DNA from 4 places in the Stutzerimonas stutzeri genome. Region 2 is predicted to be linked to each of the others. Evidence: predicted binding sites of a transcription regulator. Region 2 holds the regulator's gene; each other region holds the start of a gene.
What was found. The regulator FliA, encoded in region 2, starts transcription of late flagellar genes. The targets are predictions, from matches to a motif close to CTAAAGTTTNNNNNNNNNNNGCCGNTAA.

Region 1 (8,017 bases), 1.2 Mb from region 2:
GCGGCCAGTGTGTAGCCGAACAGGCTCTGGATGTCGTTGGACCACACATTGAATATCTCGAACCAGCCCCATTTGCGCTCGGCAGGTGCGAGGGGCGCGAGGTCGGCGTTGTACAGGCTGGGATCGATCCGCTTGATCTTGTAGTCGTCGTGTTTCATTGGAGTGCGCTCTGAGCAAGACTGTGGATTTTTGTATGCAGTTCTTGTTCCGCGTACGACAGGGCTCGCGATATTCTGGCCGTGAGCCATGTTGGTCTCACCACCGAAGCCTGGAGTTTAGGCGGCTTGGTGCCTCATGCCTGGAATTTTGTATACATAATTGATCGGTAATTATGATCATTAAGTGCTGGCTGTTCAGCTTTCCTGATGCATCACTTGTATGCACTCAGGGATCCGGTGCACCGACAAGGTGCTCTGCGCGTCGGTCAGAATGACCAAGTGGAAGGACACAGCAGGTGCTGCGCTGTATCAGGTGCGTGGGGGGAGGGAATTCGACATATTGAGGTAACGAGGCTGCGAGAAATCTGGCCAGTCGTTCGGCCCCGCGGCGGCGACAAGCCCATCGGTAGCAACCCGGGCCGTGCGTGGCGGCCCAGGTTGTTGCGGTCTTGGCGACCGGGTACGGCTTACTGCTGCGTGATGATCGCCATGTTGTTGCTGCCGGTCTGGCTGACATTGGCGTAATCGGCGAAGCCCGCCTGGCTAACGTTGGCAAAGTTGTCCATGCCGCTCTGCAGAACGACGGCCTGGCTCGATTCACCGATCTGGTCGACCAGTGCGAGGTTGCCGTCGCCCTGCTGCACCAGGTCAACCGAGTTGCCCAGACCACCTTGAGCGATATCGGCCACGTTCATGTTGCCGACCTGGCTCACGTCGATGATGCCCTCTTGGCCGGTCTGGGTGATCAGCGCCTCGTTGCCTTCGCCGAACTGATCGACGATGGTGTCGTTGAACGCGTTGTCCTGGATCAGCACGACATCGTTGTTCATCCCGTCCTGCGTGATGTCGGCAGTGTTCGCAAAGCCAGCCTGTTCGACGATAGCGCTGTTGTTGACGTCGTACTGGCTAATGATCACCCGGCCTTCCACACCGGTCTGGATGACGTCCGCCTGGTGCAGTGCGCCCTGCTGCGTCACCTCGGCAAAGTTGTCCTGGCCCGTTTGGGTGGTGTTGGCAGCGTTCTGCTGCGATGCACCGGTCTGGTAAATGTACGAAGCCTGGCCGACACCTTCCTGATAGACGTCGGCGATCTGGTCAAAACCATTTTGTTCGATAACCGCTTCACTGCTGGCCGCAAAAGCCTGGGTAGCGGATACAGCGAGTACAGCAGCGAAAAGCGCGTTGATTTTGAACATCGATGTTTCTCCGTAGGATTCAGTCAGTCGCACAGCCGTGTCAGCTAGCGCGGTTACCCGACAACGCACACCCTCCCGAGAGCGGTACCAGCAATGCCTACCTTGAGCTTTGGCGCCGGTGGCCGCTTCGCATCCGTGCGTCCTTGAGCAGGGCGTCGCGCTTGGGGTACGCAGAAGGTAATGACCTGCCTCGTATTCCCAATCCGTCGAACGGTTGATTCATTCGTGAACCGACGAAGTGCACCGCGATGGTTCGTCGTGAGGAGATGCTCGAACGCCTTGTTTCCAAGGCGCTCGGATAGGCTGAATGCGCCCGCGAAGGCGCATGTCGTATGACTGTGCCGCAGGCATGGCTGCAGCACCGCGTCTACGAATCAGAACAGAAAGTAGCGCTGCGCCATCGGCAACACGTCGGCCGGCTCGCACCAGAGCAGCTGGCCGTCGGCGCGGACCTGATAGTTCTGCGGGTCGACCTGGATGTCCGGCGTGTAGTCGTTGTGGATCAGGTCTTTCTTCTGCACGGCGCGGCAGCCCTTCACCACACCGATCTTCTTCTTCAGCCCCAACTGTTCGGGCACGCCGGCCTCGAAGGCGGCCTGGCTGATGAAGGTGAAACTCGAGGCGTGCAGCGAGCCGCCGTAGCTGGCGAACATCGGCCGGTAGTGCACCGGTTGCGGTGTCGGGATCGAGGCGTTGGCGTCGCCCATCAGGCTCGCTGCGATGGCGCCGCCCTTGAGGATCAGCGTCGGCTTCACGCCAAAGAACGCCGGGCGCCAGAGCACCAGATCCGCCCACTTGCCGACTTCGATGGAGCCCACCTCGTGGCTGACGCCGTGGGTGATCGCCGGGTTGATGGTGTACTTGGCGATGTAGCGTTTGGCGCGGAAGTTGTCGTTGCCGGCGCCATCGCCGGGCAGGGCGCCGCGCTGCTTCTTCATCTTGTCGGCGGTCTGCCAGGTGCGCGTGATCACCTCACCGACGCGGCCCATGGCCTGGCTGTCGGAGCTGATCATCGAGAACGCGCCGAGGTCATGCAGGATGTCTTCGGCGGCAATCGTTTCGCGGCGGATACGGCTTTCGGCGAAGGCCACGTCCTCGGCAATGCTCGGGTCGAGGTGGTGGCAGACCATGAGCATGTCCAGGTGCTCGTCGATGGTGTTGCGGGTGAAGGGCCGGGTCGGATTGGTCGAGCTGGGCAGTACGTTGGGCAAACCGCAGGCCTTGATGATGTCCGGCGCATGGCCGCCACCGGCTCCCTCGGTGTGGTAGGTGTGGATGGTGCGGCCCTTGAAGGCGCCCAGCGTCGTCTCGACGAAGCCGGACTCGTTCAGCGTGTCGGTGTGGATAGCCACCTGCACGTCGTACTGGTCGGCCACGTTCAGGCAGTTGTCGATGGCGGCGGGCGTGGTGCCCCAGTCTTCGTGCAGCTTGAGGCCGATGGCGCCGGCCTTGACCTGCTCGATCAACGGCTCTGGCAGCGAGGCGTTGCCCTTGCCGGTGAAACCGATGTTCATCGGGAAGGCGTCGGCGGCCTTGAGCATCATCGCCATGTGCCAGGGGCCGGGTGTCACCGTGGTGGCGTTGGTGCCGGTAGCCGGTCCGGTGCCGCCGCCGATCATGGTGGTGACGCCGCTCATCAGGGCCTCTTCGATCTGCTGCGGGCAGATGAAGTGGATGTGCGAATCGATGCCGCCGGCAGTGAGGATCATGCCTTCGCCGGCGATGACTTCGGTTGCGGCACCGATGGCGATGGTCACGTCCGGCTGGATGTCCGGGTTGCCGGCTTTGCCGATGGCGGCGATGCGACCGTCTTTAAGCCCGACGTCGGCCTTGACGATGCCCCAGTGATCGAGGATCAGCGCGTTGGTGATCAGCGTGTCGACCACGTCTGCGGCACACAGCTGACCTTGGCCCATGCCGTCACGGATCACCTTGCCGCCGCCGAACTTCACCTCCTCGCCGTAGGTGGTGAAGTCTTTCTCGACCTCGATCCACAGCTCGGTGTCGGCTAGGCGCACCTTGTCGCCGACGGTGGGGCCGAACATGTCGGCGTAGGCTTGTCTGCTGATCTTCATCGGGGCTCCCTGTTCGGTCCCTGTATTGGCTCTGCCCTCACCCCAACCCTCTCCCGGAGGGAGAGGGGGCTGATCGGCGTTTGTCCATCCCGTCGCAGCGGGCTGCTTTTCTCCCTCTCCCCCTGGGAGAGGGCTGGAGTGAGGGGCTTCTAGAGCCCGCCCATCACCCGGCCGGCAAAGCCGAACACGCGCCTATCTCCAGCGAGGTCGACCAACTCGACGTCGCGGCTCTGTCCCGGTTCGAAGCGCACCGCGGTACCGGCGGGGATGTTCAGACGCATGCCGCGGGCAGCAGCGCGGTCGAAGGCCAGCGCATCGTTGGTTTCGAAGAAGTGGTAGTGCGAGCCGACCTGAATCGGCCGGTCACCGCTGTTGGCAACGCTGAGTTGCAGCGTGCGGCGGCCGGCGTTGAGCTCGATCTCGCCGTCCTTGATCTGGTATTCGCCGGGAATCATGGGTTGGACGTCCTGTTCAGGGTCAGTTGCATCATGGTCAGGTCCAGCCAGCGACCGAACTTGCAGCCGACCTGGCGCATCTGGCCGACGTGGATAAAGCCGAGCTGCTGGTGCATGTGCACCGAGGCGCGGTTCTCGCTTTCGATGAAGGCGACCATCACGTGCTTTTGCAGTTGCCGCGCGCGCTCGATCAGCGCCTTCATCAGGCTGCGGCCGATGCCGCTGCCGCGGTGGTCGGGGCTGACGTACACCGAGTTCTCCACGGTGTGGCGGAAGCCGTCGTGCGGACGCCAGGGGCCGAACGAGGCATAGCCGGCCACCTGGCCTAGCTCGTCAATGGCCACCAGCACCGGGTAATTCTGTTCGTGGCGCTCGGCCAGCCAGGCGCGGCGGTTGTCGAGGTCGACGGTGTGGTCGTTCCAGATCGCCGTGCTGTTCAGCACCGCGTCGTTATAGATATGCAGGATGCCTTCGAGGTCGGCATCCATGGCGTCACGTATCTGCACGTTGAGTTCCTTCAAAGCGGGTCTGGGGTCTTCGCAGTAGACATTGACCGACATTTCAGGCGATTGGTTGATGCACGGTGACCAGCTTGGTGCCGTCCGGGAACGTGGCTTCGACCTGAATTTCCGGAATCATTTCCGGCACGCCTTCCATGACCTGCTCACGGGTCAGCAGCGTGGTGCCGAAGTGCATGAGATCGGCGACCGTCCGGCCGTCGCGTGCGCCTTCGAGCAGCGCGGCGGAGATATAGGCCATGGCTTCCGGGTAATTGAGCTTCACCCCGCGCGCCAGGCGGCGTTCGGCCACCAGGCCGGCGGTGAAGATCAGTAGCTTGTCTTTCTCTCTTGGCGACAAATCCATAACAACTCCAGTCGTAGGGTGGATGTCGCTTTCACATCCACCGGCTCGTGGCGGCAAACCACGCAGCGTTTTATTCAGGGCAGCGTGCACATAGGCGCGCCCGCGTAGGGTGGGCAACGGCGCAAGCCTTGCCCACCGATTGTTCAAGTACTCCAGATTCGTGGCGGTACGGCCTCGCGCCCCAGCAGTGCCGGCCGCAACAGCCGCCACAGTGCGATCAGCCAGGCGCGGGCATGCAGCGCTTCGTCGGCCAGGCAGCGCGCCACCACCAGGCCGGGTAGCTGGGTCAGGTCGCCGCGCACGCGGCTGGGCAACTCGCGGCAGCGTTCCATCAGCTCGGCATCGATCTCGCCGCTGACGATCAGGGTCGCAAACACCGAACGCCCGTCGAGGCCGATCGGCGAATCCAGCAGGCCGTCAGCGCCGGCGATGCGCTGGCGTTCGTGCCAGATCAGCTGTTCGTCGCGGCGGATATCCAGGCGCGCCTGGAAATGCCCGGCGTCGAAGCGCTCGCCTGCGGCCGGTCGCCCCAGCGCGACCATATCCCAATAGAACAGCCGCGCATCGCCTTCCAACTCGATGCGGGTATTCAATTCGGCCTGCGCCGCGGAGTAAACAATCGTTTCCTGCGGCAGCCATTCCAGCGTGGCACCGGCTTCGACGCGCAGGTGCACGTCCTGAAATGCCGGGCCTGCCGCGCGATACCACTTGGCCGCGCCGGGGCTGGTCAGCTGCGCCCAGGCACCGGCTGCGACATGGGCACTGATATCCAGCCGATCACCGCCGGCGATGCCGCCCGGCGGATGCACGATGATGTGCTGACAGACTTGCGGCCCTTCGGGGTAAAGGTGTTTCTGCACCCGTAGCGGCCCGCTGTGGCGACGCAGCACGGGACGCGTTGTTTGCCCGAACGCGGCGTAGCGGAGGCTAAGCTCCGCTTCCCAGCATGGGGAGAACGACGAATTCGCTGCAGTCATGATCGGCACGCGTTGGATGATGTTGGTTGGACTTCAGCAATAGTCGTGCCTCCTGCGCCATTGCGGTGCAGAAGAGTCGTCGGGCCTTCGGGTATCAACGATGTGATCCGCAGGCTGACCTGTGCTTGGTGCGCAGCGACGTGCACCAGGTTGGCGCGCCACATCGCAGTGGTGGATGTTTTGCCCAGTTATGGTGCGCCGGGTCGCTTCGATGCCCGACCGCCCGTCGCACCATTCCTTCTGCTACTCAATGCTGTGGGCGACCGGCCGTAACCCTGCATAACGTAGGTTCTCGCGGAGTTGTTGCATGTCCTTTATTCCCACCCGTATCGCCTCGCGAATGACGCTTGGTGTTCTCGTTCTGCTGCTGTTCACGGCACTGGCCATTTTCGCGGTCATGACATTGGGCGGTAAACCACGGCTCGTCGCCACGGGAACGGCCGCAGCCGAGCAGTCGGTCAGTGCCCTGGCCCGGCAGCTGACCGTGCAACTCAGCCGTATCGAAGGGACCACCGCGGCCATAGCGCACCTGGCTGAGACAATGCCCAATGAAGCGTCGCTGGCGATGTCGGTGTTGCCGAACCTCATTGACGGCAAAGGTGATGAGGCGATTGCAGGCGGCGGTTTGTGGCCGGAGCCCAATGCGTTTACCCCCGGTGTCGAGCGGCGCAGTTTTTTCTGGGCACGTAACGACCGCGGTGGGCTGGACTATTCGAATGAATACAACGCGCTACAGACACCGGCCTACCACGCCGAGTCGTGGTACAGCGATGCTCGCTCGGCAACGTCCGGACGCTGTGTTTGGTCTGACGGTTATCTGGACACGGTCAGCGGCGTGGCAATGACCACCTGCAGCGTCCCTTACAAGCGCGGGGGTTCTTTTGCCGGTGTTGCCACCCTCGACCTCAAGCTGGATGGCCTGGCCAGTTTCCTCGAAGCAAATGGTGGCGTGACTGGAGGCTATGCCTTCGCACTCGATCAGGCCGGCAACCTGCTGTTCTTTCCTGGTGTAAAGGCAAGCGGCGGCCTGCCGACAATCGGCGATCGCGTGCGTGAGCAGCCTTGGCTAAGGCCCATTGCCGACGCCATTGCCGCCCGCGGTGCCGGGGATATCACGCTGTATCTCGAGCACGACGGCCTGGTGAATGGCCCGGCCTACGTGACGCTGGAAACCATGGAGGGCACGGGTTGGCGCGTTGGCCTGGTCACCCCTGAGGCGAACGTTACCGGCCTTGCTGACGAGCTGACCACGCAGATGCTGCTGCTCCTGCTTCCATTGCTGGCCGTGCTGCTGGGCGTCGCCTGGTTGGCAGGCAGGCGCCTGCTGGCGCAGCTTGACGAAACTACCGGCCAGATCGAGCGGCTCGGGCAGGGCGGTGGACGCGATGATGCGCAGCTCGAGGTACGTCGCGCTGATGAGCTCGGTGCGCTCCGGGCCGCGGTCAACCGCTACGCGGGCTCGCTGCGCGAAATGCTGCGGCGCATTGGCGACGAGTCGGCGAGCCTCGAACGGCAGGCCGATGATCTGGCGCGGCTGTCGATCGGCCTGGCTGATCGAGCTGAGGCGCAGCGACAGGACAACACCTTGCTGGCAACTGCTATCACTGAAATGTCCGCCAGCGCGGCGGAGGTTGCGCATAACACTACCGATTGCTCGGATACGGCCCGTCATTCGCTGGCGACCGCTGAGCAGGGGCAGGGGCAGGTGCAGCGCAACAGCGAAGTGATCGGGGGGCTGGCTGGCGAAATCAACCAGGCCGCCTCGGCGATCACTCAGTTGGGCTCGGACATCGAGCGGGTCGGTAGCGTACTGGACGTCATCAAATCCATCTCCGAACAGACCAACCTGCTGGCCCTCAATGCGGCCATCGAAGCGGCGCGAGCGGGCGAGCAGGGCCGCGGTTTTGCAGTGGTCGCCGACGAGGTGCGGACCCTGGCGGGCCGAACCCAGAGTTCTGCCAACGAAATCCAGCAGATGATCACCCAGCTGCGCCAGGCGTCCGCTCAAGCGGTATCGACCATGCAGGCCGGCGCCCAGCGTACGCACGAGGCCGTGCAGCAAGCCGATAGCGTCGCAGGCACGCTGGGCAATACAGTGACCAGCTTCGACGATATTGTTCAACGGGCGCAGCAGATTGCCGTGGCTGCGCAGCAGCAAAGCCATGTAACCCAGGAAATCAACGAGCTGGCCGTACGCATCCACACCGCCAGCGAGGAGGGCGCGCGTGACGCTGCCACGCTGCGCGAGCTTGGCCAGGGCATGCAGGCAATTTCGCAACGATTGGCTGGTAT
Region 2 (8,017 bases):
CGCCAGCTGCAGCGTGAAGCGGCACAGCGGCGCATGATGCAAGCGGTGCCCGAGGCGGATGTGGTGATCACCAACCCGACCCACTTCGCCGTCGCGCTGAAATACGACGGAGCGCGTGGCGGCGCGCCGATGCTGGTGGCCAAGGGTGGCGATTTTGTGGCGCTGAAGATTCGTGAAATCGCCCAGCAGCATAAGGTTACGGTGCTGGAATCCCCGGCTCTGGCACGGGCGGTGTATTACTCGACCGAGCTGGATCAGGAAATTCCAGCCGGCCTCTACCTGGCGGTGGCGCAAGTCCTGGCCTACGTCTACCAGCTGCGCCAGTATCGCGCGGGCAAGGGTCGTCGGCCGGACCCGTTGAACGACGTGCCCATTCCACCGGATCTGCGCCGCGACGAGTGATTCGGTCACGCGGCCGCCGCTTGAGCGCGCCGCGTACCACTGCGGTTATTCGATTACGCCGCAGGCAACCCGAGCGCCGCCACCACCCAGTGGTTGCGGGTGGTCGGAGTGGTTGTCACCGCCCTGGTGGACCATCAGCGCCAGGCCCTTGATATCGCCCAGGCTTTGCAGGCGCGGAGCCAGCACCGGTTGGTTTGCCTTGCCTTCGCTGTTTACATACAGCGCAGGCACGTCGCCCAGGTGTCCGTCACCCCAGGGCTCGCCATGCTTGCCGCTGCTCTTCGGGTCCCAGTGACCGCCGGCACCGCCTGCGGCGGTCAGCTTGCCGTCTACCTCGGCCGGCTCGCAGCTGCCCTTGGCATGGATGTGGAACCCGTGAGCACCAGGCTGCAGACCGGTAAGTTCCGGGCGAAATACCAGGCCATATTCATTGCTTTCTATCTTCACGCTGCCGACGGATTCGCCGATGCCTTGAGCGCTCACGGTGTTGACCTTGACGCTCAGCGTCTCGGCCTGAACGGCGAGGGCGGTGCAGCCGGCCAACGCGGCGATGATCCACTGTTTCATCTGAAAGCTCCTGTGTACAAACGGCAACGGGCTGTCGCCGGTGCTAGTGTGACTGCCAGTTACCGGCCGCGTTCGCCCGCTTTGCCGTGTCGCCTTGAGGCTGGGCGCAAACCGCGTGGCGGGCTCTGGAATGGGCGGTAAAAGTTGGACCTCTTCTTGCTATAACCCCGGCAAGGCGCATTTCGCGTCAAGAATTCGTTCTACGCCGGGGGCTACGTTGGATCGCACGCAACTCATCAATATTCGCAATGGCCTGACGGGCGCGGGGCGCGGAAACCTCGGCGTACCTCTACTGTTGCTCGTAATGATGGGCATGATGATGCTCTCGGTGCCGCCGTTCCTGCTGGATCTGCTGTTCACCTTCAACATCGCACTGTCGATCGTCGTGCTGCTGGTCAGCGTCTACGCGCTACGGCCGCTGGATTTCGCGGTATTTCCGACCATTCTGCTGGTTGCCACGCTGATGCGTCTGGCGCTGAACGTGGCCTCCACACGTGTCGTACTGATCAATGGCCATGAAGGTGGCTCTGCCGCTGGACATGTGATCGAGGCATTCGGCAATGTCGTGATCGGCGGCAACTATGTCGTCGGTATCGTCGTGTTCGCAATTTTGATGATCATCAACTTCGTCGTGGTTACGAAGGGCGCGGGTCGGATCTCCGAGGTCAGCGCACGCTTTACCCTCGATGCCATGCCCGGCAAGCAAATGGCCATTGATGCCGATCTCAATGCCGGCTTGATCGATCAGACAGAAGCCAAGCTGCGTCGTGTCGAGGTCTCGTCCGAGGCGGACTTCTACGGCTCGATGGATGGTGCGAGCAAGTTCGTGCGCGGTGACGCCATCGCCGGTCTGCTGATTCTGTTCATCAACCTCATCGGCGGTGTCGGGATCGGCATGGCGCAGCACGGCATGAGCTTCAGCGAAGCCGGCCAGGTATATGCCCTGCTGACCATCGGTGACGGTCTGGTTGCGCAGATTCCGTCTCTGCTGTTGTCGACCGCTGCAGCGATCATGGTGACGCGTGTCACCAGCTCCGAGGATATGGGCCAGCAGGTGCAGCGGCAGATGTTCGCCTCGCCCAAGGCGCTGGCCGTGGCTGCATCGATCATGATTGCGATGGGTCTGGTGCCCGGCATGCCGCACATGTCGTTCCTCGGTCTCGGCGCCGCCGCTGCGGCGGGTGCCTATTGGATCTGGCACCGGAAGAAAGAGGTCGAGAAGAAAACCGAGCAGGACGTGCAGAAGCAGCAGGAAATGCTCCCGGCTCAGCGGGCCTCTGAAACCAAGGAGTTGGGCTGGGACGACGTGACCCCCGTGGACATGGTGGGCCTGGAGGTGGGCTATCGCCTCATTCCGTTGGTCGACCGCAATCAGGGTGGTCAACTGTTGGCGCGCATCAAGGGCGTACGCAAGAAGCTGTCTCAGGACCTGGGTTTTCTCATGCCTTCGGTGCACATTCGCGACAACCTGGATCTGCTACCCAATGCCTACCGCCTGACCCTGATGGGAGTGAGTCTTGCCGAAGCCGAGGTTTATCCGGATCGGGAGCTGGCGATCAACCCGGGGCAGGTGTTTGGGCCTTTGAACGGCATCACCGCCAGGGATCCGGCGTTCGGCCTGGAGGCTGTCTGGATCGAGGCGAGCCAGCGCGATCAAGCTCAATCGCTGGGGTACACGGTGGTTGACGCCAGCACCGTGGTCGCTACGCATCTCAACCAGGTCCTGCACAAGCACGCCCATGAGCTGCTGGGTCACGAAGAAGTCCAGCAGCTGTTGCAGTTGCTGGCCAAGAGCTCACCCAAGCTGGCGGAAGAGCTGGTGCCTGGAATGGTCTCGCTGTCGACTTTGCTCAAGGTGCTCCAGGCATTGCTGCAGGAACAGGTCCCGGTGCGCGACATTCGCACCATCGCTGAAGCCATCGCCAACGTCGCGGCCAAGAGTCAAGATCCCGCCGCGATGGTGGCCGCGGTACGCGTCGCGCTGTCGAGAGCAATCGTGCAAAACGTTGTGGGACTAGAGCCGGAGCTGCCTGTAATCACCTTGGAACCTCGGTTGGAACAGATCTTGCTCAACAGCTTGCAGAAGGCTGGTCAGGGTTCGGAAGATGGCATCTTGCTGGAACCGGGAATGGCCGAAAAGTTGCAAAGGTCTCTGATAGAAGCGGCACAGCGTCAAGAAATGCTCGGCAAGCCTGCAGTTTTGCTGGTAGCCGGCCCGGTTCGGGCGATGCTGTCGAGATTCGCGCGTCTGGCGGTGCCGAACATTCATGTTCTGGCCTATCAGGAAATACCGGACAACAAGCAGGTCACCATCGTTTCGACGGTGGGTCAGAATTAACCGAGGGTACAGGCCATGCAGGTCAAACGTTTCTTCGCCGCCGATATGCGCATCGCCATGAAAATGGTGCGTGACGAGCTGGGCGCCGATGCCGTGATCATTGGCAATCGCCGGGTGGCCGGCGGCGTCGAGCTGACTGCCGTGCTCGATTACCCGATGCAGTCCGCTCCGGCCGCCAACAAGCCCAACCCGGCGCTGGAAGCCGAGCTGCGCAAGACCCAGGCTCGCCTCGCCAATGCCCATGCTGAGCTGAGCGCTGCACCTCGCGCGAAGATGCAGGATCGTCAACTGGTTGACGAGAAGCCCGCTGCCGCGGCGAGTAAGCCGCAGCCTGTGCCTGTGGCCGAAGCTGCTGGCGCGGTCGACACACGTGCGATCGAGGCGATGCAGTCGGAACTGCACGGTCTGCGTGAGCTGATCGAAGTCCAGCTCGGCTCGATTGCCTGGGGGCAGGAACAAAGCCGCCGTCCGCAGCAGGCCGGCCTTTGGCGTCGCCTGCAACGGCTGGGCTTGCCGGCCGAGCTATCGCGTAGCCTGTTGGAAAAGGTTGCCGGGATCAACGAGCCTCGCCAGGCTTGGCGGATGGTGTTGGCCTACCTGGCTCAGGCAATCAAGGTAAGCAAGAACGAACCGCTGGAAGAGGGTGGCGTGATCGCCCTGGTAGGCCCGGCAGGTGTCGGCAAGACCACGACGCTGGCTAAGCTCGCTGCACGCTACGTATTGAAATACGGCGCGCAAAACATCGCGCTGGTCAGCATGGACAATTATCGGATCGGCGCACAGGAGCAACTCAAGACCCTGGGCCGCATTCTCGATGTACCGGTCGTGCAGATCGACCCGAGCCAGTCGTTGAGCAAGACGCTGGCTCCGCTGGCACGCAAGCGGGTGATCCTCATCGATACGGCCGGCCTGCCTGCCAGCGATCCGACGCTGCGCATGCAGCTCGAAGCGTTGTCGGATCGTGGTGTGAAATCGAAGAATTATCTGGTGCTGGCCGCGACCAGTCAGAGCCAGGTGCTCAAGGCGGCGTGGCACAACTATCGTCGCTGCGGCCTGGCCGGCTGTATCCTGACCAAGTTGGATGAGGCCGGCAGCCTCGGTGATGTGCTCGGGCTCACGATCAGCCAGCATTTGCCGATAGCGTACCTCGCCGACGGGCCCCGGATTCCGGATGACCTGCACCTTCCACGCAGTCACCAACTGGTCAGTCGTGCGGTGAGTTTGCAGTCCGGTGAGGAACCGAGCGAGGAAACCATGGCCGATATGTTCGCCGGGTTGTACAACGGTTCGTCAAGGCGGGCCGGATGAAGTTGCGACAGCGGTACCTGAATGAATCAGATGCGTGCCATGCGGGCGCATCGACGGCCGCAAGGCCCCAGCAAGATATAGGCGTGTGAACATGGGTATGCATCCCGTACAGGTGATTGCGGTGACCGGCGGCAAGGGTGGCGTCGGCAAGACCAACGTGTCGGTCAATCTTTCGCTCGCGCTGGCCGATCTGGGTCGGCGTGTAGTGCTGCTCGACGCCGATCTCGGTTTGGCCAACGTCGACGTTCTGCTGGGGTTGACCACCAAGCGCACCTTGGCCGACGTCATTGCCGGCGAGTGTGATCTGCGCGATGTGCTGATCCAGGGGCCAGGCGGCATCCGTGTGGTGCCGGCCGCTTCGGGCACGCAGAGTATGGTGCAGCTTTCATCGCTGCAGCACGCGGGTCTGATTCAAGCATTCAGCGATCTGGGCGACGAGCTCGACGTGCTAATCATTGACACTGCGGCTGGCATTGGCGATTCGGTGGTCAGTTTCGTACGGGCTGCGCACGAGGTGTTGCTGGTCGTTACCGATGAGCCCACTTCGATCACCGACGCCTATGCTCTTATCAAGCTGCTTAACCGCGACTATGGAATCAGCCGCTTCCGCGTGCTGGCGAACATGGCGCATGCGCCGCAGGAAGGTCGCAACCTGTTCGCCAAGTTGACCAAAGTTACTGAACGGTTTCTCGATGTGGCGCTGCAGTACGTGGGCGCCGTGCCGTACGACGAGGCGGTGCGCAAGGCAGTACAGAAGCAGCGTGCGGTTTATGAGGCGTACCCGCGTTCGAAATGCTCGTTGGCGTTCAAGGCTATCGCGCAGAAGATTGATACCTGGCCACTGCCCGCGACGCCGCGTGGTCATCTCGAATTCTTCGTAGAGCGGCTCATAAGCCCCGCTTCTCAAAGCCACGAATGACAGGTGCCGGATCCGCTATGTATTACAGCAAGGCTCAGGCAAAGGATGCGCAGTACCGCCTGATCGATCAGTACGCGCCGTTGGTCAAGCGAATCGCTTACCACCTTTTGGCGCGTCTGCCTGCCAGCGTGCAGGTAGACGATCTGATTCAGGCTGGAATGATCGGACTGCTGGAAGCAGCGAAGAAATACGACGCCGGCAAAGGTGCCAGTTTCGAGACCTATGCGGGTATCCGCATCCGCGGCACGATGCTGGACGAAGTGCGAAAGGGTGACTGGGCGCCACGCTCCGTGCACCGCAATTCGCGCATGGTCAGCGAGGCAATTCGTACTATCGAGGCGAAAACCGGGCGCGACGCTAAAGATCATGAAGTTGCGGCCGAACTTAAGCTAAGTCTCGATGAGTATTACGGCATTCTCGGCGACACCTTAGGCAGTCGCCTGTTCAGCTTTGACGATCTGCTGCAGGAGGGTGAGCACGGCGAGTTCGAGGATGACGCCGCCAGTACCCACCCGGAGCCCTTTCGTGACCTTGAGGATGAGCGCTTTCAGCAGGCTTTGGCCGATGCTATTGCGAACCTGCCCGAGCGTGAAAAGCTGGTGCTGTCGCTGTACTACGACGAAGAACTGAATTTGAAGGAAATTGGGCAGGTGCTGGGGGTCAGCGAGTCGCGCGTGAGCCAGTTGCATAGCCAGTGTGCTGCGCGGTTGCGTGCACGTCTCGGTGAATGGCGCGCCAATTGACGATTGTTTGCGGTATGACGTGCTCGGTTTGCTGAGGCATTTTGGGACTTACGGAGGTCGACTTGGACAAGAACATGAAAATCCTCATCGTCGATGACTTCTCGACGATGAGACGAATCATCAAGAACCTCCTGCGTGATCTGGGGTTCACCAACACCGCCGAGGCGGATGACGGCACTACCGCACTGCCGATGCTCAAGAGCGGCAACTTCGACTTCCTGGTCACTGACTGGAACATGCCGGGCATGAGCGGTATCGATCTGCTGCGCACCGTGCGCGCCGACGAACGCCTCAAGAACCTACCGGTACTGATGGTGACGGCCGAAGCCAAGCGCGATCAGATCATCGAAGCGGCACAGGCCGGGGTTAATGGCTATGTGGTCAAGCCTTTCACTGCCCAGGTGCTCAAGGAGAAGATCGAGAAGATCTTCGAGCGCGTCAACGGCTGAAGCAGCAACGCCGCGAGGGCACTATGACGCAAGCAGACCAAAGCCTGGCAGAGTTCGAAGCGACTCTGAAGACTCATGCACCCAAGTTGATCGAAAGTCTGCAACAGGGCCGCTTCGATGAAGCGACGCAGATGTTCAACGAACTCAATCAGGTGCGCAATCACGGGATCTACCTGGAGGTTGGCAAGCTCACGCGTGAGCTGCACAACGCCATCGTCAAGCTCGAGATGGATACATGCGCGACCGGAGGCGATCCGTCACCGATTACCGACGCGACCGATCGGCTGTCCTATGTGGTTGAGATGACCGAGAAGGCCGCCAATCGCACCATGGACCTGGTGGAGGAGTCCGCTCCGCTGGTGAACTACGTGAGCTATGAGGCGCAGAGCCTGACGGCTGATTGGCAGCGCTTCATGCGCCGCGAAATGAACGCCGAGCAGTTCCGCGACCTGGTCAAGCGCATCGACCACTATCTCCAGCGCAGCATGAACGATGGCTCACAGCTGTCACAGAACCTCAGTGAAATCATGCTGGCGCAGGATTTCCAGGACCTGACCGGTCAAGTGATCAAGCGGGTGACTCGTCTCATCACCGAACTCGAAAGCAACCTGCTCAATCTTGTGTTGATGGCAGGGCAGGTTGATCGTGTGGCTGGAATCCAGCACGACCGCGAAGCGATGCGCGCCGAGCAGGAAAAGCAAAAACAAGAAAAAGAACCTTCCAAGGGTGAAGGTCCGCAGATGCATGCCGATATGCGTGAAGATGTCGTTTCCGGCCAGGACGATGTCGATGATCTGCTTTCAAGCCTGGGCTTTTAGGGGAAGTGAATATGAGCTTCGACGCCGATGAAGAAATCCTCCAGGACTTCCTGGTAGAGGCCGGCGAGATTCTCGAACTATTGTCCGAGCAACTCGTGGAGCTGGAAAGCAGCCCTGATGACACGGGGTTGCTCAATGCGATTTTTCGCGGGTTCCATACGGTCAAGGGCGGTGCAGGCTTCCTTCAGCTTCATGAGCTTGTGGAGTGCTGCCATATCGCCGAAAACGTCTTCGACATCCTGCGCAAGGGTGAGCGTCGCGTCGATTCCGAACTGATGGATGTCGTTCTGCAGGCACTCGATGCCGTGAACGAAATGTTCAGCCAGGTTCGCGAGCGCGTCGAACCGACTCCAGCCTCACGTGAGCTGCTCGCTGCTCTAGCGCGTCTGGCTGAGCCGGCTGCCGCCAATCCTCCGGCGGCGCCGGTCGAGGCTCAGATCCCTGCCGAGGCCGAAGCTGTCGATACCGAGTTC
Region 3 (8,017 bases), 1.1 Mb from region 2:
CGCATGGCGAAAGGCAAAACCCAGGCCGATTGCCCAGGCCAGGATGCCGATGAAGTTGCCGTTGAGCAGCGCCCGCACCGGGTTGTCGGCGATGTTGAACAACAGCGTCTGCAACACCGCGGCCACGCCCGAAGGCGGCGTGACATCGGCCACGCCGCCTACCAAGGTAAGCGAGGTGGGAAACATGAAGCTCGCCAGCACCGCGACGGCGGAAGCACTCAGCGTGCCGAGCGCGTAAAGCAGGATGATTGGTCGGATGTGGGTTGGCTGCCCGCGCTTGTGGTTGGCTAGAGAAGACGTTACCAGCACGAACACCAAGATCGGTGCCACCGCTTTGAGCGCCTGCACGAATAGATCGCCGAGCAGCGCCAACGACTTCGCCGCAGCAGGCAGAAACAGGGCAAGCAGAGCCCCGGCGACCAGTCCAACGACGATCTGGGCAACGAGGCTGGTACGACTGATGAAGCGGATGAATCGAGGCATATCGGACATAGGCGCGTCTCGCAGCTAGGAAGGAACGACCCAAGAATGGCCATTCCTGCCATGGAAAAACGCGGGATGGTACGCCGCTAGCCCGCCCATGCCCAGCGTTCTACTGTCACGGGCGGCCAAAAGCGGATCGCCGCCGGCAGCAGGCGCCGTTGCGGCGCCCCTACGAACATCAGACCTGGAAGCGCGCCACGAGATTGTTCAGGTCGATTGCCAGCCGCGCCAACTCCTGACTGGCCGCGCTGGTCTGATTGGCACCCGCCGAAGACTGCAGCGACAGATCGCGAATATTGACCAGGTTGCGATCCACCTCGCGGGCGACCTGCGCCTGCTCCTCCGACGCGCTGGCAATCACCAGGTTGCGCTCGCTGATCTGGCTGATCGCGCTGGCGATGCCATCAAGCGCCTCCCCGGCGGCGCGCGCGAGTTCCAGTGTGGTCCTGGCGCGCTCGTTGCTCAGCTGCATCGCGTGCACGGCTTTGTCGGTCCCCAGATGCACGTCGCCAATCATCTGTTCGATCTCCTGGGTCGACTGCTGGGTGCGATGCGCCAGTGCACGGACTTCATCTGCCACCACGGCGAAACCACGCCCCGCATCCCCGGCCCGCGCCGCCTCGATCGCAGCATTGAGGGCAAGGAGATTGGTCTGTTCGGCGATCGAACGAATCACATCCAGCACCTTGCTGATATCGCGCACCTGACCGGCGAGGCGCTCGACCTCGGTGGCCGTCTGGGTGACGTCATCAGCCAGCATTCCGATCGAGTCGACAGTGCGGATTACCTGCTGACGCCCGTGTTGCGCCGTTTCATCGGACTCTCGGGACGCTTCAGATGTAGCCACCGCATTACGTGCCACTTCGTCCACGGCAGTGGTCATTTCATTCACCGCGGTCGCGGCCTGCTCGATTTCGTGATTCTGCTGGTGCAGGCCGCGGGTGGAGTCTTCGGTTACCGCGTTGAGCTCTTCCGCCGCAGAGGCGAGCTGTCGCGACGAATCGCTGATCGACTGGATGGTACTGCGAAGATTGCCCTGCATGGTTTTGAGCGAATTCAGCAGTTGCGCAGGTTCGTCGCTACCCTGGACGTCGAGCGTCTGCGTCAGGTCGCCTTGGGCGACTACCCTGGCCAGTTCCACGGCCTGGTGTAGAGGCCCGACAATACTGCGGGTCAGCACCGTAGCCAAAGCCACGGTCGCTCCCGCGACGATGACCATTGCCAGAATCACGCCATCGAATGCCGTCTCGGCTACCTCGCCGGAAATATCGGCTGCTTCCATGGCGCGATCACGGTTGAATTCCACCAGGGCACGAATGGCTGCCGACGCGTTGCCTGCATGCTGATTGAGTTCACCTCGCGTCAGGGCGATGGCATCCGCATCACGCCCCTGCCCCGCCAGCTCGACGATCTGTCGCTGAATATTCTCGTACTGGTTGAACGATTGCTCAAAGCTCGCCAGTTTGCCGCGTCCCTCAGGGCTCAGGATCAGCCCATCCAAGGTCTTGCGACTCTCGGCCAGGCGCGCCTTGAGTGAGCCGATGGCGGAGACGGCGTCACGCAATTCTGCAGGGTCATCGGTTATGAGCATGCGCAAGGTGGTTGCTCGCAGGCTCATGAATTCATCGTTCACCTGGCCAAGCTGAATGATGCTGGGCAGCCAGCGACTGTCGACCTCTCGCGCCTCTTTTTGCATGGCAGAGATTTCGTATAAGGCGAATCCGCCCAAGAGAAATACCAGCAGCGCGACGATGCCGAAACCTACGCCAGCACGCATTGCAATTTTCATATTCCTGACCATCTAGAACCTCCAACGTCCATTGATAACCATCCTATCGGCGTGGAAATTCCGAACTTGAAAAACGAAAATAAGAAAATGACTTATCAGTCACAGCTCTAGCACGGGCCCTACAAGCACACGAGTGTTACCTGGAAACATCAGCGCATAATCAAAAAAAAGCCCCGGCAAGCGGGGCTTTTTCTGGTTTTGGTAGTCAGACGCGGAAACGCGTCACCAACGCATTGAGGTCTACCGCGAGCCGCGCCAGCTCCTGGCTTGCCGCACTGGTCTGGTTGGCGCCTGCCGAGGATTGCAGCGACAGGTCACGGATATTGACGAGATTCCGATCCACTTCGCGGGCAACCTGAGCCTGCTCCTCCGAAGCGCTGGCAATGACCAGATTCCGTTCACTGATCTGACTGATTGCGCCGGTGATGCCATCGAGTGCATCGCCTGCAGCCCGGGCCATATCCAGAGTGGTACGGGCCCGCTCGTTGCTGATGTGCATGGCACTTACAGCCTTGTCGGTACCCTGATGGACGCTGCTGATCATCTGCTCGATTTCTGCAGTGGATTGCTGAGTACGGTGCGCCAGGGCCCGGACCTCGTCAGCCACGACAGCAAAACCGCGCCCAGCATCGCCTGCTCGGGCCGCTTCTATCGCCGCGTTCAGCGCCAGCAGATTGGTCTGTTCGGCGATGGAGCGAATCACTTCGAGTACCTTGCTGATATCCCTTACCTGCCCGGCCAGGTGCTCCACCTCGCCAGCGGTATTGGTGACGTTGCTGGCCAGCAGATTGATCGACTCGACCGTCTGCATGACTTGTTCGCGCCCACGCAGCGCAGTGTCACTGGACTCCTGAGAAGCCTCGGACGTGGCGACGGCATTGCGCGCCACCTCGTCGACCGCGGCAGTCATCTGATTGACGGCAGCAGCTGCCTGCTCGATCTCATGGTTCTGCTGGTGCAAGCCGCGCGTCGAATCCTCGGTTACGGCATTGAGTTCTTCAGCTGCCGAAGCAAGCTGATTGGATGATTCGGCGATGCCTTGGATTGTCCCGCGCAAACTACCTTGCATGGTTTTGAGCGCGTTCAACAGACGCGCCGGCTCATCCTTGCCTTCTACAATGAAATCAACAGTCAGGTCGCCAGCAGCGATGCGCTCGGCCACCGAGACCGCCAGGCCCAGCGGGCCTACAACGCTGCGCGTGAACATCCAGGCAAGCAGCACGGTGAACGCGGCGGCCAGGACGACAGTCGCCACAACCCACGCAAAACCGGTATCGAATTGCATCGATGCACGATCAGCTGCGTTGCCTGCCTCCGTGCTGTTGATACGCTGAAGCTCGTTAAGGGCAGCCGTAACGTTGTCCGCGTGCTCATTGATTGCGCCATTGGTGATCGCCACAGCCTGTGACTGCTCGCCACGACCAACGTGTTCAGTGATGCGCTGCTGCATCGGCAGGTACTGCTCGAAGGCCTGTTTGAAGCGTTGATAGCCCGCCTTCTCTTCCGCGGTAGTCAGCAGCTTGGCGTACTGAGTGTCGCGCTCGAGTACTTCAGATCGCAGCTGGGTTAGACGCTGCGCCGTGCTTTGCAGGATTTGCGGGTCCTCGGCCAATGTCATGCGCAAGGTGAGCGCCCTAATGCGCATTACCGCGATGTTCAGCTCACTGACAGCCATGATGCTTGGCAGCCAATTCTGGTCGATTTCCTTGTTTTCCTTACGCATGTTGGTCATTTGGTTCAACGCGAACAGACCAAGAAACAAGACGAGCAAACCGATCAGGCCAAAGCCAAGGGCGGAACGTTTACCGATAGTGAGGGTGCGAATAGCCATGGGACTACCTTCTCCATGAAATAATGAAACGGCGCCACAACCGTGACCTGCTTCATTATCGGAAGGCTTCCCCGTCACTTTAATATTGGCGCCAACTTTTCGTCTCACCCCAAGGCGCTCACTGACAAACGGTCCGACTGGCCATCAGTCCCTTCAGAATGGCCACTAGTGGCCGGTTACATGGAAGGTTCGCTCGGTCAGCAAGCGATCCCCCTGAAAGACCATCAAGCGCCACTCGCCCGGCACCATCTCATGGGGCTCGGTAAATTCGAATGCCATGACATCTGCTTCAGCTCCCGGCATCAGGCTTTGAACGACCTCGAATTTGTCATGACGCTTGCCATCAGGGGTCACGACACCCGGCGTCAGGTAAAGCAGGGTCAACGGCGTATCACCCTCGCGCTTTCCCACGAGGCGGTAGCGCATGCCAAACTTGCTACCAAGCCGCGCAGGCACGTCTGCAGTCTGACGAATAGATTGATCGCGGCGGCTCAAAACACGTTCTCCGGGCTCGAATTCCTTTTTGGCAGTTTCGAAGACTCCGTATTCGATGTCCCCGACTATCTCCACCTGCGCTTGCGCCGCGGAAACGCTCAGTCCCAGCACCAACACCGCTAGCGTCCAACGAGAAAACGACATGACCTGCTCCGACATATTTGAAGCAGGCAGGTTATGACGTGACGATTACAGGCTCATGACGATCAGCGCAGGTCAGCCTGCCGTTTGCGGGGCAGCAGGGCAAGAAAGTTGTCGCGCGCGACACCCTGTGCCACAGCCTCCGGCAATGCATCGAGAAAAGGTGCGAAGGCATGCATGCCAGTAGCGAGATTGTCGAAACGACCGACCACATCGGAGCCGATCACGAAGCGCGTGGGATGGCGCTCCACCAGCTCGACCCACTTCGGATCCGGGCGCTCGTTTTCGTCCAGCAAGTACGGCTTGAGCATGGTCCAGGACAGATCGATATACAGGTTCGGATAGTCATCCAGCAGACGACTGACCGTCTCGTGCAGAAACGTCAGTTTCTCCTGATGCCGATGCAGTTCCATGCTGGTTCCCGCATGCGCCCAGATGAAGCGCGTATGCGGATGATTGCGCAGCGGCTCTTCCAGCTCGACGAGGTACAGCGGGTTGCGCTCGCGCTTGGAGGTGATGTTGGAATGCAGCATCACCGGAAGATCGAACTCGGCGGCAAGGTGATAGACCCTGGCCAGCGCCTCGTTGTTGGCCCGCGGCGTATCACCTTCGGTCAGCGCAGTGACGTCGTCGTGGCGGGTAAAGATTTCACCCAGGCCCTGCCAGAGGCCTGGATGCAGCTCTAGCATCCGGCGAATATGCGCATCGGCATTTTTGTCATTCGGGTTGAAGCCGGACAGAAAGGGATGGAAGCGCTTGCGCTGCCGTTCATCCAGCTCCTCCAGTGCCGCTGCGACCAGCACATCGGTCGCGCTGTACCAGTACACCGGTGCATCGTCACCGGCGTAATAACGCGGGCGCTTGGGCTCGTTTTCGTGCCACTTCTTCGCAACAGGAATGCCACTGATCATCACATGGTCGATGCTGCCGGCGTCCATCGCCGCCAGCAGCTTCTGCATGCCATCGGTTTCCTGGAAGAAGTCGACATAGTGCAGATGCGCGTCGCTATAACGGTAGTCGCGCTCTTGCGCCGCGAGGATGGGCGAGAAAACAAAGAGCGCGGCGAGGGAGATAATTCTAGGAATGTACAAAGCGCGGTCCTCCTGACAGCCAGCGAGTAGACCGTCAGCATGCATCACCGTTCAGACACATCGAACAGCAAGCGTATCGCCATCTTGCATTTCCACCCGACCGTTATACCCCCAGTAGTATTTGATCACGGTCAAATCGGTAGCCCTGAGTCGCCGCTAGTATCGCCAGACATCATCCAATGCGCAGCGCGACGCCATGCGCACCATCGTCGGTTGATCAGTGAAGGAACAACACCATGCCAATCAAAACCATCAGCGCTCACGGAGAGTTGAATGCCGGAATGGCCATCGTAGTGGAGTGTGGTAATCACCACCTGACGATGGATCAACCGAAGAGTGCGGCGGGCCAGGATCTCGGACCGACGCCGTTAGAGGCGATACTGGCGGCCGTGGCAGGATGCTTCGGTACCATCGGACGCTTCATTGCTCATCAACAGAAGATCGAGCTGCGCGGCATGCGCTTCACGATCGAAGCCGACTACGATCCCGCCGGGCTCCTCGGCCGCGACCCGAGCGTGCGTCCCGGTTTCCAGGAGCTGCGAGTAAACGTCGACATTGATGCCGATCTGGACCGTGCCGCAAAGCTGGCTCTATTGGAGCAGATAGAACGACGCTGCCCGGTTGCCGATAACCTCAGCCATGGCACACGCCTGGTCAGTACATTGCTCTGAGCTGCTGGAACGAAAACGGCCCGTCAATGACGGGCCGTTATGCATCGCAGACTTGCTAGATCAGGCCGACAGCTCGACCAGCAGCTTATTCAGCCGCTGAACATACGCTGCCGGGTCCTTCAGGCTGTCGCCCGCGGCAAGCGCAGCCTGGTCGAAGAGGATATGCGAGAGATCGGCAAAGCGATCTTCATCCGGCTCGGCATCCAGTTTTTCGATCAAAGGATGCTGCGGGTTGAACTCGAAGATCGGCTTGGATTCCGGCACCTTCTGCCCGCTGGCCTCGAGAATCTGACGCATCTGCAGACCCAGGTCCTGCTCGCCGATGGCGAGGATTGCCGGCGAGTCGGTCAGGCGATGGGATACCCGCACCTCTGCCACCTCCTCTCCCAGCGCACCCTTGAGGCGCTCGATCAAGCCTTCCTTGGTCTTGGCGATTTCTTCCTGGGCCTTTTTGTCTTCTTCGGAATCCAGCTTGCCCAGATCCAGGTCGCCGCGTGCAACGTCGACGAACTGCTTGCCGTCGAAATCTGTGAGGTAGCTCATCAGCCACTCGTCGATACGGTCGGTGAGCAGCAGCACTTCGATGCCCTTCTTGCGGAAGACTTCCAGGTGCGGGCTGTTCTTCACCTGCGCATAGCTCTCGCCGGTGAGGTAGTAGACCTTGTCCTGGCCTTCCTTCACGCGGCCCAGATAATCGGCCAACGACACCGACTGCTCGCCTGAGGCATCAATAGTGGATGCAAAGCGCAGCAGACTCGCGATTTTCTCCTTGTTGGCGAAGTCTTCCGCCGGGCCTTCCTTGAGCACCTGACCGAACTGCTTCCAGAAGCCCTTGTATTCCTCGGGCTTGTCCTTGGCCAGCTTATCGAGCATGTCCAGGACGCGCTTGGTCAGCGCAGACTTCATCGAGTCGATCACCGGGTCCTTCTGCAGGATCTCGCGCGAGACGTTCAGCGACAAGTCGTTGGAATCGACTACGCCCTTGATGAAGCGCAGGTACAGCGGCAGGAATTCGTCAGCCTGGTCCATGATGAACACACGCTGCACGTACAGCTTCAGGCCCTTGGGTGCTTCGCGATGGTACAGGTCGAACGGCGCGCGGCCTGGTACGTAGAGCAAGGACGTATATTCGAGCTTGCCTTCGACCTTGTTGTGGCTCCAGGCCAGTGGGTTCTCGAAGTCGTGGGCGACGTGCTTGTAGAACTCCTGATACTCCTCGTCCTTCACCTCGGTGCGCGGCCGAGTCCAGAGCGCGCTGGCACGGTTGACGGTTTCCCACTCCTGCTCGGTGGGCTTTTCGTCCTCCTCACCGTGGAATTCCTTCGGTAGCTCGATGGGCAGCGCGATGTGATCGGAGTACTTCTTGATGATGTTGCGCAGGCGCCAGCCGTCGGCGAACTCTTCCTCGTCCTTTTTCAGGTGCAGGACGATGCGGGTGCCGCGCTCGGCCTTGTCGATATTGGCAACTTCGAACTCGCCCTCGCCCTTGGACGCCCAGTACACGCCCTCCTCGCTC
Region 4 (8,017 bases), 1.8 Mb from region 2:
TGAACCATGCGTTACATCAGCACCCGTGGCCAGGCGCCGGCCCTGAATTTCGAAGACGTTCTGCTAGCTGGCCTGGCCAGCGATGGCGGCCTGTACGTGCCGGAGAGCCTGCCGCGCTTCACCATGGAGGAGATCGCCTCCTGGGCCGGCCTGCCTTATCACGAGCTGGCCTTCCGGGTTATGCGCCCGTTCGTTGCCGGCAGTATTCCGGATGCCGACTTCAAGCGAATCCTGGAGGAGACATATGGGGTCTTTGCCCATAGCGCCATTGCCCCACTGCGCCAGCTGAATGGCAACGAGTGGGTGCTGGAGCTGTTCCATGGCCCGACCCTGGCGTTCAAAGACTTCGCGCTGCAGTTGCTTGGCCGCCTGCTCGATTACGTGCTGGCCAAGCGTGGTGAGCGCGTGGTCATCATGGGGGCGACGTCTGGCGATACAGGCTCTGCCGCCATCGAGGGCTGCCGTCGTTGTGAGAACGTCGACATTTTCATCCTGCACCCCCATCAGCGCGTATCGGAAGTGCAGCGTCGGCAGATGACCACCATCCTTGGTGAGAACATCCACAACATCGCCATCGAAGGCAACTTCGATGACTGCCAGGAGATGGTCAAGGCCAGCTTCGCTGACCAGGGATTCCTCAAGGGCACCCGGCTGGTGGCGGTCAATTCGATCAACTGGGCGCGGATCATGGCCCAGATCGTTTACTACTTCCATGCTGCGCTACAGCTCGGCGGCCCGGCTCGTTCGGTAGCGTTCTCTGTACCGACCGGCAATTTCGGCGACATCTTTGCCGGCTACCTGGCGCGCAACATGGGGCTGCCGATCAATCAGCTGATCGTTGCCACCAACCGCAACGATATCCTGCATCGCTTCATGTCCGGCAATCGCTACGACAAGGACACGCTGCACGCGTCGTTGTCGCCATCGATGGACATCATGGTGTCGTCCAACTTCGAACGCCTGTTATTCGATCTGCACGGCCGCAATGGCAAGGCTGTGGCCGAGTTGCTGGATGGCTTCCGCGCCAGTGGCAAGCTGTCGGTGGAAGAGGAACGCTGGACCGAAGCGCGCAAGCTGTTCGACTCGCTGGCCGTGGATGATGAGAAGACCTGCGCCACCATCGCTCAGGTCTTCAAGGAAACCGGCGAGGTGCTTGATCCGCATACCGCCATTGGCGTGCACGCCGGGCGGGAATGCCGTCGCAGCCTGAGCATCCCGATGGTGACGCTGGGGACTGCGCACCCAGTGAAATTCCCGGATGCGGTGGAGAAAGCGGGGATTGGCCAGGCGCTTGCGTTGCCGGCTCATCTGGCTGATTTGTTCGAGCGCGACGAGCGCTGCACAGTGCTGCCGAATGAGCTAAAAGCCGTCCAGGCATTCGTCGGGCAGCACGGCAACCGCGGCAAGCCGCTTTAACGCTGCGGTTAAACAAAAAAGGCCAGTCAATGACTGGCCTTTTTTTACATCGACGGCAGTTTGAAGATTCGAAGTAGTCCGCCGCCCGGCCTACTTCAATGGCCGTCCATTATTCGTCGAATTCTTCCCAACCGCCCATTTCGCGCCAGCGATTGACGATGCCGCAGAACAGCTCCGCGGTTTTCTCGGTGTCATAACGGGCCGAGTGTGCTTCGCGCCCGTCAAAATCGATACCGGCAGTCTGGCAGGCCTTTGCCAACACCGTCTGGCCATAGGCGAGGCCGGCGAGGGTAGCGGTATCGAAGCTGGAGAAGGGGTGGAATGGATTTCGCTTGATCTCGCAGCGGGCGATCGCTGCATTGAGGAAGCCGAGGTCGAAGCTGCTGTTGTGACCCACCAGAATGGCGCGTTTGCAGCCGGCCGATTTCACCGCCTTGCGTACGCTGCGGAAGATATCGGTCAGAGCCTGCGACTCTGGTACGGCCATGCGTAGCGGATGATCAAGCTTGATCCCGGTGAACTCCAGTGCAGCGGGTTCAATGTTGGCGCCGACGAACGGTTCGACACGATAGAAAAGGGTGTCCTGAGGGTAGAGCAGGCCTTGTTCGTCCATGCCGATGGTGACCGCAGCGATTTCCAGCAGGGCGTCCGTCGCACTGTTGAAGCCACCGCATTCCACGTCGATCACTACGGGCAAGAAGCCACGAAAGCGCCGCGCCATAGGCGAACGAGCTTTGCCGGGCAGATGCTCCTCGAGCTCGTCTTCGAAGTGTTCTTCACTCATGCGCTTGCCTCCAGACGCCAGTGCAACCGTTCACCGGCGCGCAGCGGTACGACGATCTGTTCGCCAAATGGCAGATTGGCCGGTACGTCCCACTCTTGGCGTACCAGAGTGATCTGTGCGGTATTGCGTGGCAGGCCGTAGAAGTCCGGGCCGAAATGGCTGGCGAAGGCTTCCAGCTTATCCAGTGCCTGACGCTGCTCGAAGGCTTCGGCGTACAGCTCGATGGCCGCATGGGCGGTATAGCAGCCTGCGCAACCACAGGCGGCTTCCTTGGCATGTTGTGCGTGCGGTGCAGAGTCGGTGCCAAGGAAGAATTTTGGGCTGCCGCTGGTGGCGGCATCCAGCAGTGCTTCCTGATGGACGTTGCGCTTGAGCACCGGCAGACAGAACAGGTGCGGACGAATGCCCCCGACCAGCATGTGATTGCGGTTGTACAGCAGATGATGGGCTGTGATGGTGGCGCCGACGTTGCTGCCGGCGGCCTGGACGAATTCCACGGCATCGCGGGTGGTGATGTGCTCGAACACCACTCTCAGTGTCGGGAACTTCGCGGTGACCCGGCTCAGCTGCTCGTCGATGAAATACTTTTCGCGATCGAAGATATCGATTTCGCTGCGAGTGACTTCACCATGCACCAACAGAGGCAGGCCGACCTCGGCCATGGTTTCCAGCACACCGAAGATATTGTCGATAGCGGTCACGCCAGAGGCAGAGTTGGTGGTCGCCCCGGCCGGATAGAGCTTCGCTGCATGAACGAAGCCGCTAGCCTTGGCCCGGCGGATATCGTCGGGGCTGGTGCTGTCGGTGAGGTAGAGCACCATCAACGGCTCGAAAGCACTGCCCGCCGGCCGGGCCGCGAGAATGCGCTGACGATAGGCTTCGGCTTCATCAGCGTTGCGTACTGGCGGCACCAGGTTCGGCATGATGATGGCGCGGGCGAACTGGCGAGCAGCATCCGCGACGGTATGAGGCAGAACGGCGCCATCGCGCAGATGAATGTGCCAGTCGTCGGGGCGCAGCAGGGTGAGTCGGTCGGACATGCGGGCTTTCCAGGCGGGTGAAACGTGCGCGAATGCTACCGGAAAAGCCCGGGCGCGGCATCTTGCCTTCGTCTGCGAAGCCGGGTCGCTGGCGGCTAATCGCTCAAGTTTGCCGACAGGGCACCGATACCAAGAAGGAATACGCATCCTCTCGGAGTTCATCGTGCGCCTGCGCCCCCTCGTACTGTTGTGCCTGCTCGCTTCACCGGCCAACGCCCTGACATTCCAGACCCGGCTGGAGCGGGTGCAATGGCAGGTGGAGGGGGATCAGTTCGAGTGCCGGTTGAGCCAGCCGATCGCGGGGTTCGGCAGTGGAGAGTTTGTACGCCGCGCTGGCGAGCAGGCGGTCTTCCGTCTTCATTCGCCCGAGCGCTGGCTTGGTGCCGGTTCGGCGACCCTGCTTGCGGCCGCTGCACCCTGGCAGCCTTCCCGCGGCGACATCAATCTAGGCGTGGTGTCGGTAGCCGGAGGCGAGATTCCGTTCAACAGTACTCAGCTGCAGGCCGGACGGCTGCTTGCCGGTCTGCTCGAGGGGCGCAGCCCGGTGGTGCGGCATCGCACCCTGCATGGCGGCGATACGCTGGAGATTCGTCTGTTGCCGGCGCGTTTCGGCAAGGCTTACGAGGACTACCGCGCCTGCACGGCCAAGCTGTTGCCGGTCAACTTCGATCAGCTTCGGCAGTCGCAAATCGGCTTTCCCAGCAGCGACGTGGCGCTCGATCCGTTGGGCCGCGCCAAGCTCGACATTATTTTGCAGTACATGCGCGCCGACCCCAGCGTGAACCGCGTCGAACTGGACGGCCACTCCGACAATAGCGGCAACCGACTCCTCAATCGCGATCTGTCACGTCGCCGCGCACTGGCGGTGCAGGAATATTTGGTCGCCAACGGAGTGCCGGAAGCGCAGATCACGTTGCGCTTTCATGGCGAGCGTTATCCGTTGGTGGCCAACAGCAGCGAGGCCAACCGCGCGAAGAATCGCCGAGTGACCTTGCGCCTTGCGCGGGAAGTTGCGCCTCCGGCGCCATCGACTGCCGCCGCGCCGGCATCTGAGGCGCCGCCCAACGGCGCGCCCCTGTAAAAGCCAGCCCATGACCGGTAGAATCGCAGGCTTTCCGTACAACCCGTGGAGCTGATGGCATGGCGGACGTTAAGAAGGTAGTTCTGGCCTATTCCGGTGGCCTGGACACCTCGGTGATTCTCAAGTGGCTGCAAGACACCTATAACTGTGAAGTGGTGACCTTCACCGCCGACCTCGGCCAGGGCGAAGAAGTCGAGCCGGCGCGCACCAAGGCGCAGGCTCTAGGCGTCAAGGAAATCTACATCGATGACCTGCGCGAAGAGTTCGTCCGCGATTTCGTCTTCCCGATGTTCCGCGCCAATACCGTGTACGAAGGCGAATACCTGCTGGGTACGTCCATCGCCCGTCCGTTGATCGCCAAGCGCCTGATCGAGATCGCCAACGAAACCGGTGCCGACGCCATCTCCCACGGAGCTACCGGCAAGGGCAACGATCAGGTTCGTTTCGAGTTGGGCGCCTATGCGCTCAAGCCGGGCGTCAAAGTGATTGCTCCCTGGCGCGAATGGGATCTGCTTTCGCGCGAGAAACTGATGGATTACGCCGAAAAGCACGCCATCCCGATCGAGCGCCACGGCAAGAAAAAATCGCCGTACTCCATGGATGCCAACCTGCTGCACATCTCCTACGAGGGCGGTGTGCTGGAAGACACCTGGACCGAGCACGAAGAGGATATGTGGAAATGGACTGTCTCTCCCGAGGCGGCTCCAGATGCGCCGACCTATATCGAGCTGACCTACCGCAAGGGCGATGTCGTCGCCATCGACGGTAAGGACATGTCCCCGGCTCAGGTACTGGCCGAGCTGAACCGCATCGGTGGCGAGAACGGGATCGGCCGTCTGGACATCGTCGAGAACCGCTACGTCGGCATGAAGTCCCGCGGCTGCTACGAGACGCCCGGCGGCACCATCATGCTCAAGGCCCACCGCGCCATCGAGTCGATCACTCTGGACCGCGAAGTCGCGCACCTGAAAGACGAGCTGATGCCCAAGTACGCCAGCCTGATCTACAACGGCTACTGGTGGAGCCCGGAGCGCAGCATGCTGCAGCAGATGATCGACGCCTCCCAGGTAAACGTGAACGGCGTAGTGCGCCTGAAGCTTTACAAGGGCAACGTCATCGTCGTCGGCCGCAAGTCTGATGATTCGCTGTTCGACGCTAATATTGCGACTTTCGAAGAGGACGGCGGCGCCTACAACCAAGCGGACGCGGGCGGCTTCATCAAGCTCAACGCACTGCGTATGCGCATCGCTGCAGGCAAGGGCCGTACCCAGTTCTGATAAGCTGGCGCGCCTGAGCCAACCGACCCCGGCCACGTGCCGGGGTTGTACTTTCTGCAATGCCACAAGCGCCGCCGAACGAGGAGACTTGAATCATGAGACTGCTGCATACCATGCTGCGTGTCGGCGATATGGAGAAGTCCATCGCCTTCTACACCGAAGTACTGGGCATGACCCTGTTGCGCCGCAAAGACTATCCAGACGGCAAGTTCACCCTGGCGTTTGTCGGCTACGGTGACGAGGCGCACAACAGCGTGATCGAGCTGACCCATAACTGGGGTGTCGAGACTTACGAACTGGGCAACGGCTACGGCCATATCGCCCTTGAGGTCGAGGACGTCTACAAGGCCTGCGAAGATATCCGGGCGCGCGGTGGCAAGATTACCCGTGAGCCGGGGCCAATGATGCATGGTTCCAGCATTCTGGCGTTCGTTGAGGACCCGGATGGTTACAAGATCGAGTTGCTGTCGCCCAAGCGCGCTGACTGATCGGCGGGCATGGAGAAGCGGATATGAAAAAGCCCCTTTCGGGGCTTTTTCGTTTATGAATCGAAGTCGAAGTCGTTCAACTGCTTTTGCAGGCGGCGTTCCTCGAGAAGGTTGTCGATGATCCGGCGTTTGGTCAGATTGGTCTTGGCGACCTCGACGGGCGCTTCGCTGCTCTCGTCGTCATCTTCGGCGATGAAATCGTCTTCTATCTGAATATCTTCTTTCTCGGCCACTTGTTCACTCCACGGCTACGGGGCGCTCTTGGCGCACCTTATAGCCGCAATTTCGAGGCCGGTAAAAAAGTTTTTTTCAATCGGGGTGCAAGCTTTTCGCTGGCCCACTCAATCGTCGGAAGTCTTGTGCTTGTATTCGCACAGATCCTCTATCCGGCAGCTGCCACATTGCGGCTTGCGCGCCTTGCAGACATAGCGTCCGTGCAGGATCAACCAATGGTGGGCATCGAGCAGATAATCCTTTGGCACGAAGCGGATCAACTTGCGCTCGACCTCCAGGACATTCTTGCCTGGGGCGATGCCGGTGCGGTTGCTGACCCGAAAAATGTGGGTATCCACCGCCATGGTGAATTGGCGGAATGCGGTGTTCAGCACCACGTTAGCGGTCTTGCGGCCCACGCCGGGGAGGGATTCCAGTGCTTCGCGATTATCTGGAACCTGACTGCCATGCTTTTCGATCAGGATGCGGCAGGTCTCGATGACGTTCTTGGCCTTGCTCGGATACAAGCCGATGGTGCGGATGTATTCGCAGAGCCCGTCGTAGCCGAGCGCATAGATTGCCTCTGGGGTGTTGGCCACCGGATAGAGCTTTACGGTGGCCTTGTTGACGCCGACATCGGTGGCCTGGGCTGAGAGGATCACCGCGATCAGCAACTCGAAGGGTGTGCTGTATGCAAGCTCGGTCTTTGGCTCGGGGTTGTCTTCGTGCAGGCGGCGAAAGATCTCCCGGCGTTTTTCGGAGTTCATCCAGTCAGGCTCACTCGATCACGCCAGTGACGCGTACGCGGCGGCTGGCGGCCGGAGCGACGGGTTGCGCTGCGCGGGCGCGCTCTGCGAGCTGTTGGTCGATACGATTCTTCAGGGCGATCAGCAGCCCGAGCACGATGAATGCGCCAGGCGGCAGAATGGCCAGTAGAAAGCCCTTGTAGTCGCTGAACAGGGTGATCTGCCAGTTATTGGCGGTGGGGCCGAACAGCAAGTGCATATTGGCGAACAGGGCGCCGGTGCCGAACAGTTCGCGCAAGCCGCCGAGCACTACCAGCACGAGGCAGAAGCCTACGCCCATGACCAGGCCGTCGAAGCCCGCAATGAGCGGATTATGTTTGGCTGCGAAACCGTCAGCGCGTCCAAGGATGACGCAGTTAGTCGTGATCAACGGGATGAAGATGCCGAGAATCTGGTACAGCTCGTAGGTGAAGGCCTGCATCAACAGCTCGATGCAGGTGGTCAGGGCGGCGATGATCATCACGAAGGCCGGCAGACGCACCGCGGTATTGACCACCCCGCGCACCAGCGATACACCGATGTTCGAACAGGTCAGTACCAGCATGGTCGCCAGGCCAAGCCCGAGCGCATTGACGGCCGAGTTGCTGACGCCGAGCAGCGGACAGAGCCCGAGCAGCTGCACCAGTGCCGGGTTGTTCTTCCACAGACCGTTGACGGTCAGTTCACGGTAGCTGGGTGCACTCATGGCTGTTCCCCTTGCGGCTCGGCATCAGGCTCGGTGGTATGCAGTTCGTCGCGGGTAGCGGCGCTGCCGGCACGGGAGTGGACAGTCGCCTCGGCTGGCTCGCTGCGGCCTTCCAGAGCATCGCCAGTCGCGGCTGCGCCTGAGTCACCGTCGGTTGCCAGCAGCTCGGCCTTGTGCGCATCGAAGTACTGCAGGGCGCGATGCACAGCGCCGACGACTGCACGCGG

Region 1: the regulator FliA is predicted to act here: its motif matches at 5,972-5,999, upstream of SM130_RS02705 (methyl-accepting chemotaxis protein).
Region 3: the regulator FliA is predicted to act here: its motif matches at 4,159-4,186, upstream of SM130_RS12750 (methyl-accepting chemotaxis protein).
Region 4: the regulator FliA is predicted to act here: its motif matches at 3,343-3,370, upstream of SM130_RS16195 (flagellar protein MotY).

What each region holds. Positions count from the first base shown of each region.
Region 1 covers NZ_CP139348.1:610,071-618,087, forward strand. Annotated here, with positions in the region: gene SM130_RS02670 (NCS1 family nucleobase:cation symporter-1) at 1-158, opposite strand, end outside; gene SM130_RS02675 (hypothetical protein) at 626-1,354, opposite strand; gene ureC (urease subunit alpha) at 1,729-3,429, opposite strand; gene SM130_RS02685 (urease subunit beta) at 3,579-3,884, opposite strand; gene SM130_RS02690 (GNAT family N-acetyltransferase) at 3,881-4,444, opposite strand; gene SM130_RS02695 (urease subunit gamma) at 4,446-4,748, opposite strand; gene SM130_RS02700 (urease accessory protein UreD) at 4,892-5,725, opposite strand; gene SM130_RS02705 (methyl-accepting chemotaxis protein) at 6,033-8,017, shown strand, end outside.
Region 2 covers NZ_CP139348.1:1,777,554-1,785,570, forward strand. Annotated here, with positions in the region: gene flhB (flagellar biosynthesis protein FlhB) at 1-402, shown strand, start outside; gene sodC (superoxide dismutase family protein) at 448-969, opposite strand; gene flhA (flagellar biosynthesis protein FlhA) at 1,187-3,307, shown strand; gene flhF (flagellar biosynthesis protein FlhF) at 3,323-4,615, shown strand; gene fleN (flagellar synthesis regulator FleN) at 4,707-5,534, shown strand; gene fliA (RNA polymerase sigma factor FliA) at 5,552-6,277, shown strand; gene SM130_RS08220 (chemotaxis response regulator CheY) at 6,352-6,726, shown strand; gene SM130_RS08225 (protein phosphatase CheZ) at 6,750-7,544, shown strand; gene SM130_RS08230 (chemotaxis protein CheA) at 7,556-8,017, shown strand, end outside.
Region 3 covers NZ_CP139348.1:2,831,694-2,839,710, forward strand. Annotated here, with positions in the region: gene sstT (serine/threonine transporter SstT) at 1-492, opposite strand, end outside; gene SM130_RS12745 (methyl-accepting chemotaxis protein) at 662-2,272, opposite strand; gene SM130_RS12750 (methyl-accepting chemotaxis protein) at 2,478-4,103, opposite strand; gene SM130_RS12755 (DUF3859 domain-containing protein) at 4,269-4,742, opposite strand; gene SM130_RS12760 (amidohydrolase family protein) at 4,805-5,830, opposite strand; gene SM130_RS12765 (OsmC family protein) at 6,067-6,501, shown strand; gene htpG (molecular chaperone HtpG) at 6,562-8,017, opposite strand, start outside.
Region 4 covers NZ_CP139348.1:3,529,106-3,537,122, reverse strand. Annotated here, with positions in the region: gene thrC (threonine synthase) at 7-1,416, shown strand; gene rnt (ribonuclease T) at 1,526-2,200, opposite strand; gene pyrC (dihydroorotase) at 2,197-3,240, opposite strand; gene SM130_RS16195 (flagellar protein MotY) at 3,404-4,321, shown strand; gene SM130_RS16190 (argininosuccinate synthase) at 4,381-5,598, shown strand; gene gloA (lactoylglutathione lyase) at 5,694-6,086, shown strand; gene SM130_RS16180 (PA3496 family putative envelope integrity protein) at 6,140-6,319, opposite strand; gene nth (endonuclease III) at 6,428-7,066, opposite strand; gene SM130_RS16170 (electron transport complex subunit E) at 7,077-7,790, opposite strand; gene rsxG (electron transport complex subunit RsxG) at 7,787-8,017, opposite strand, start outside.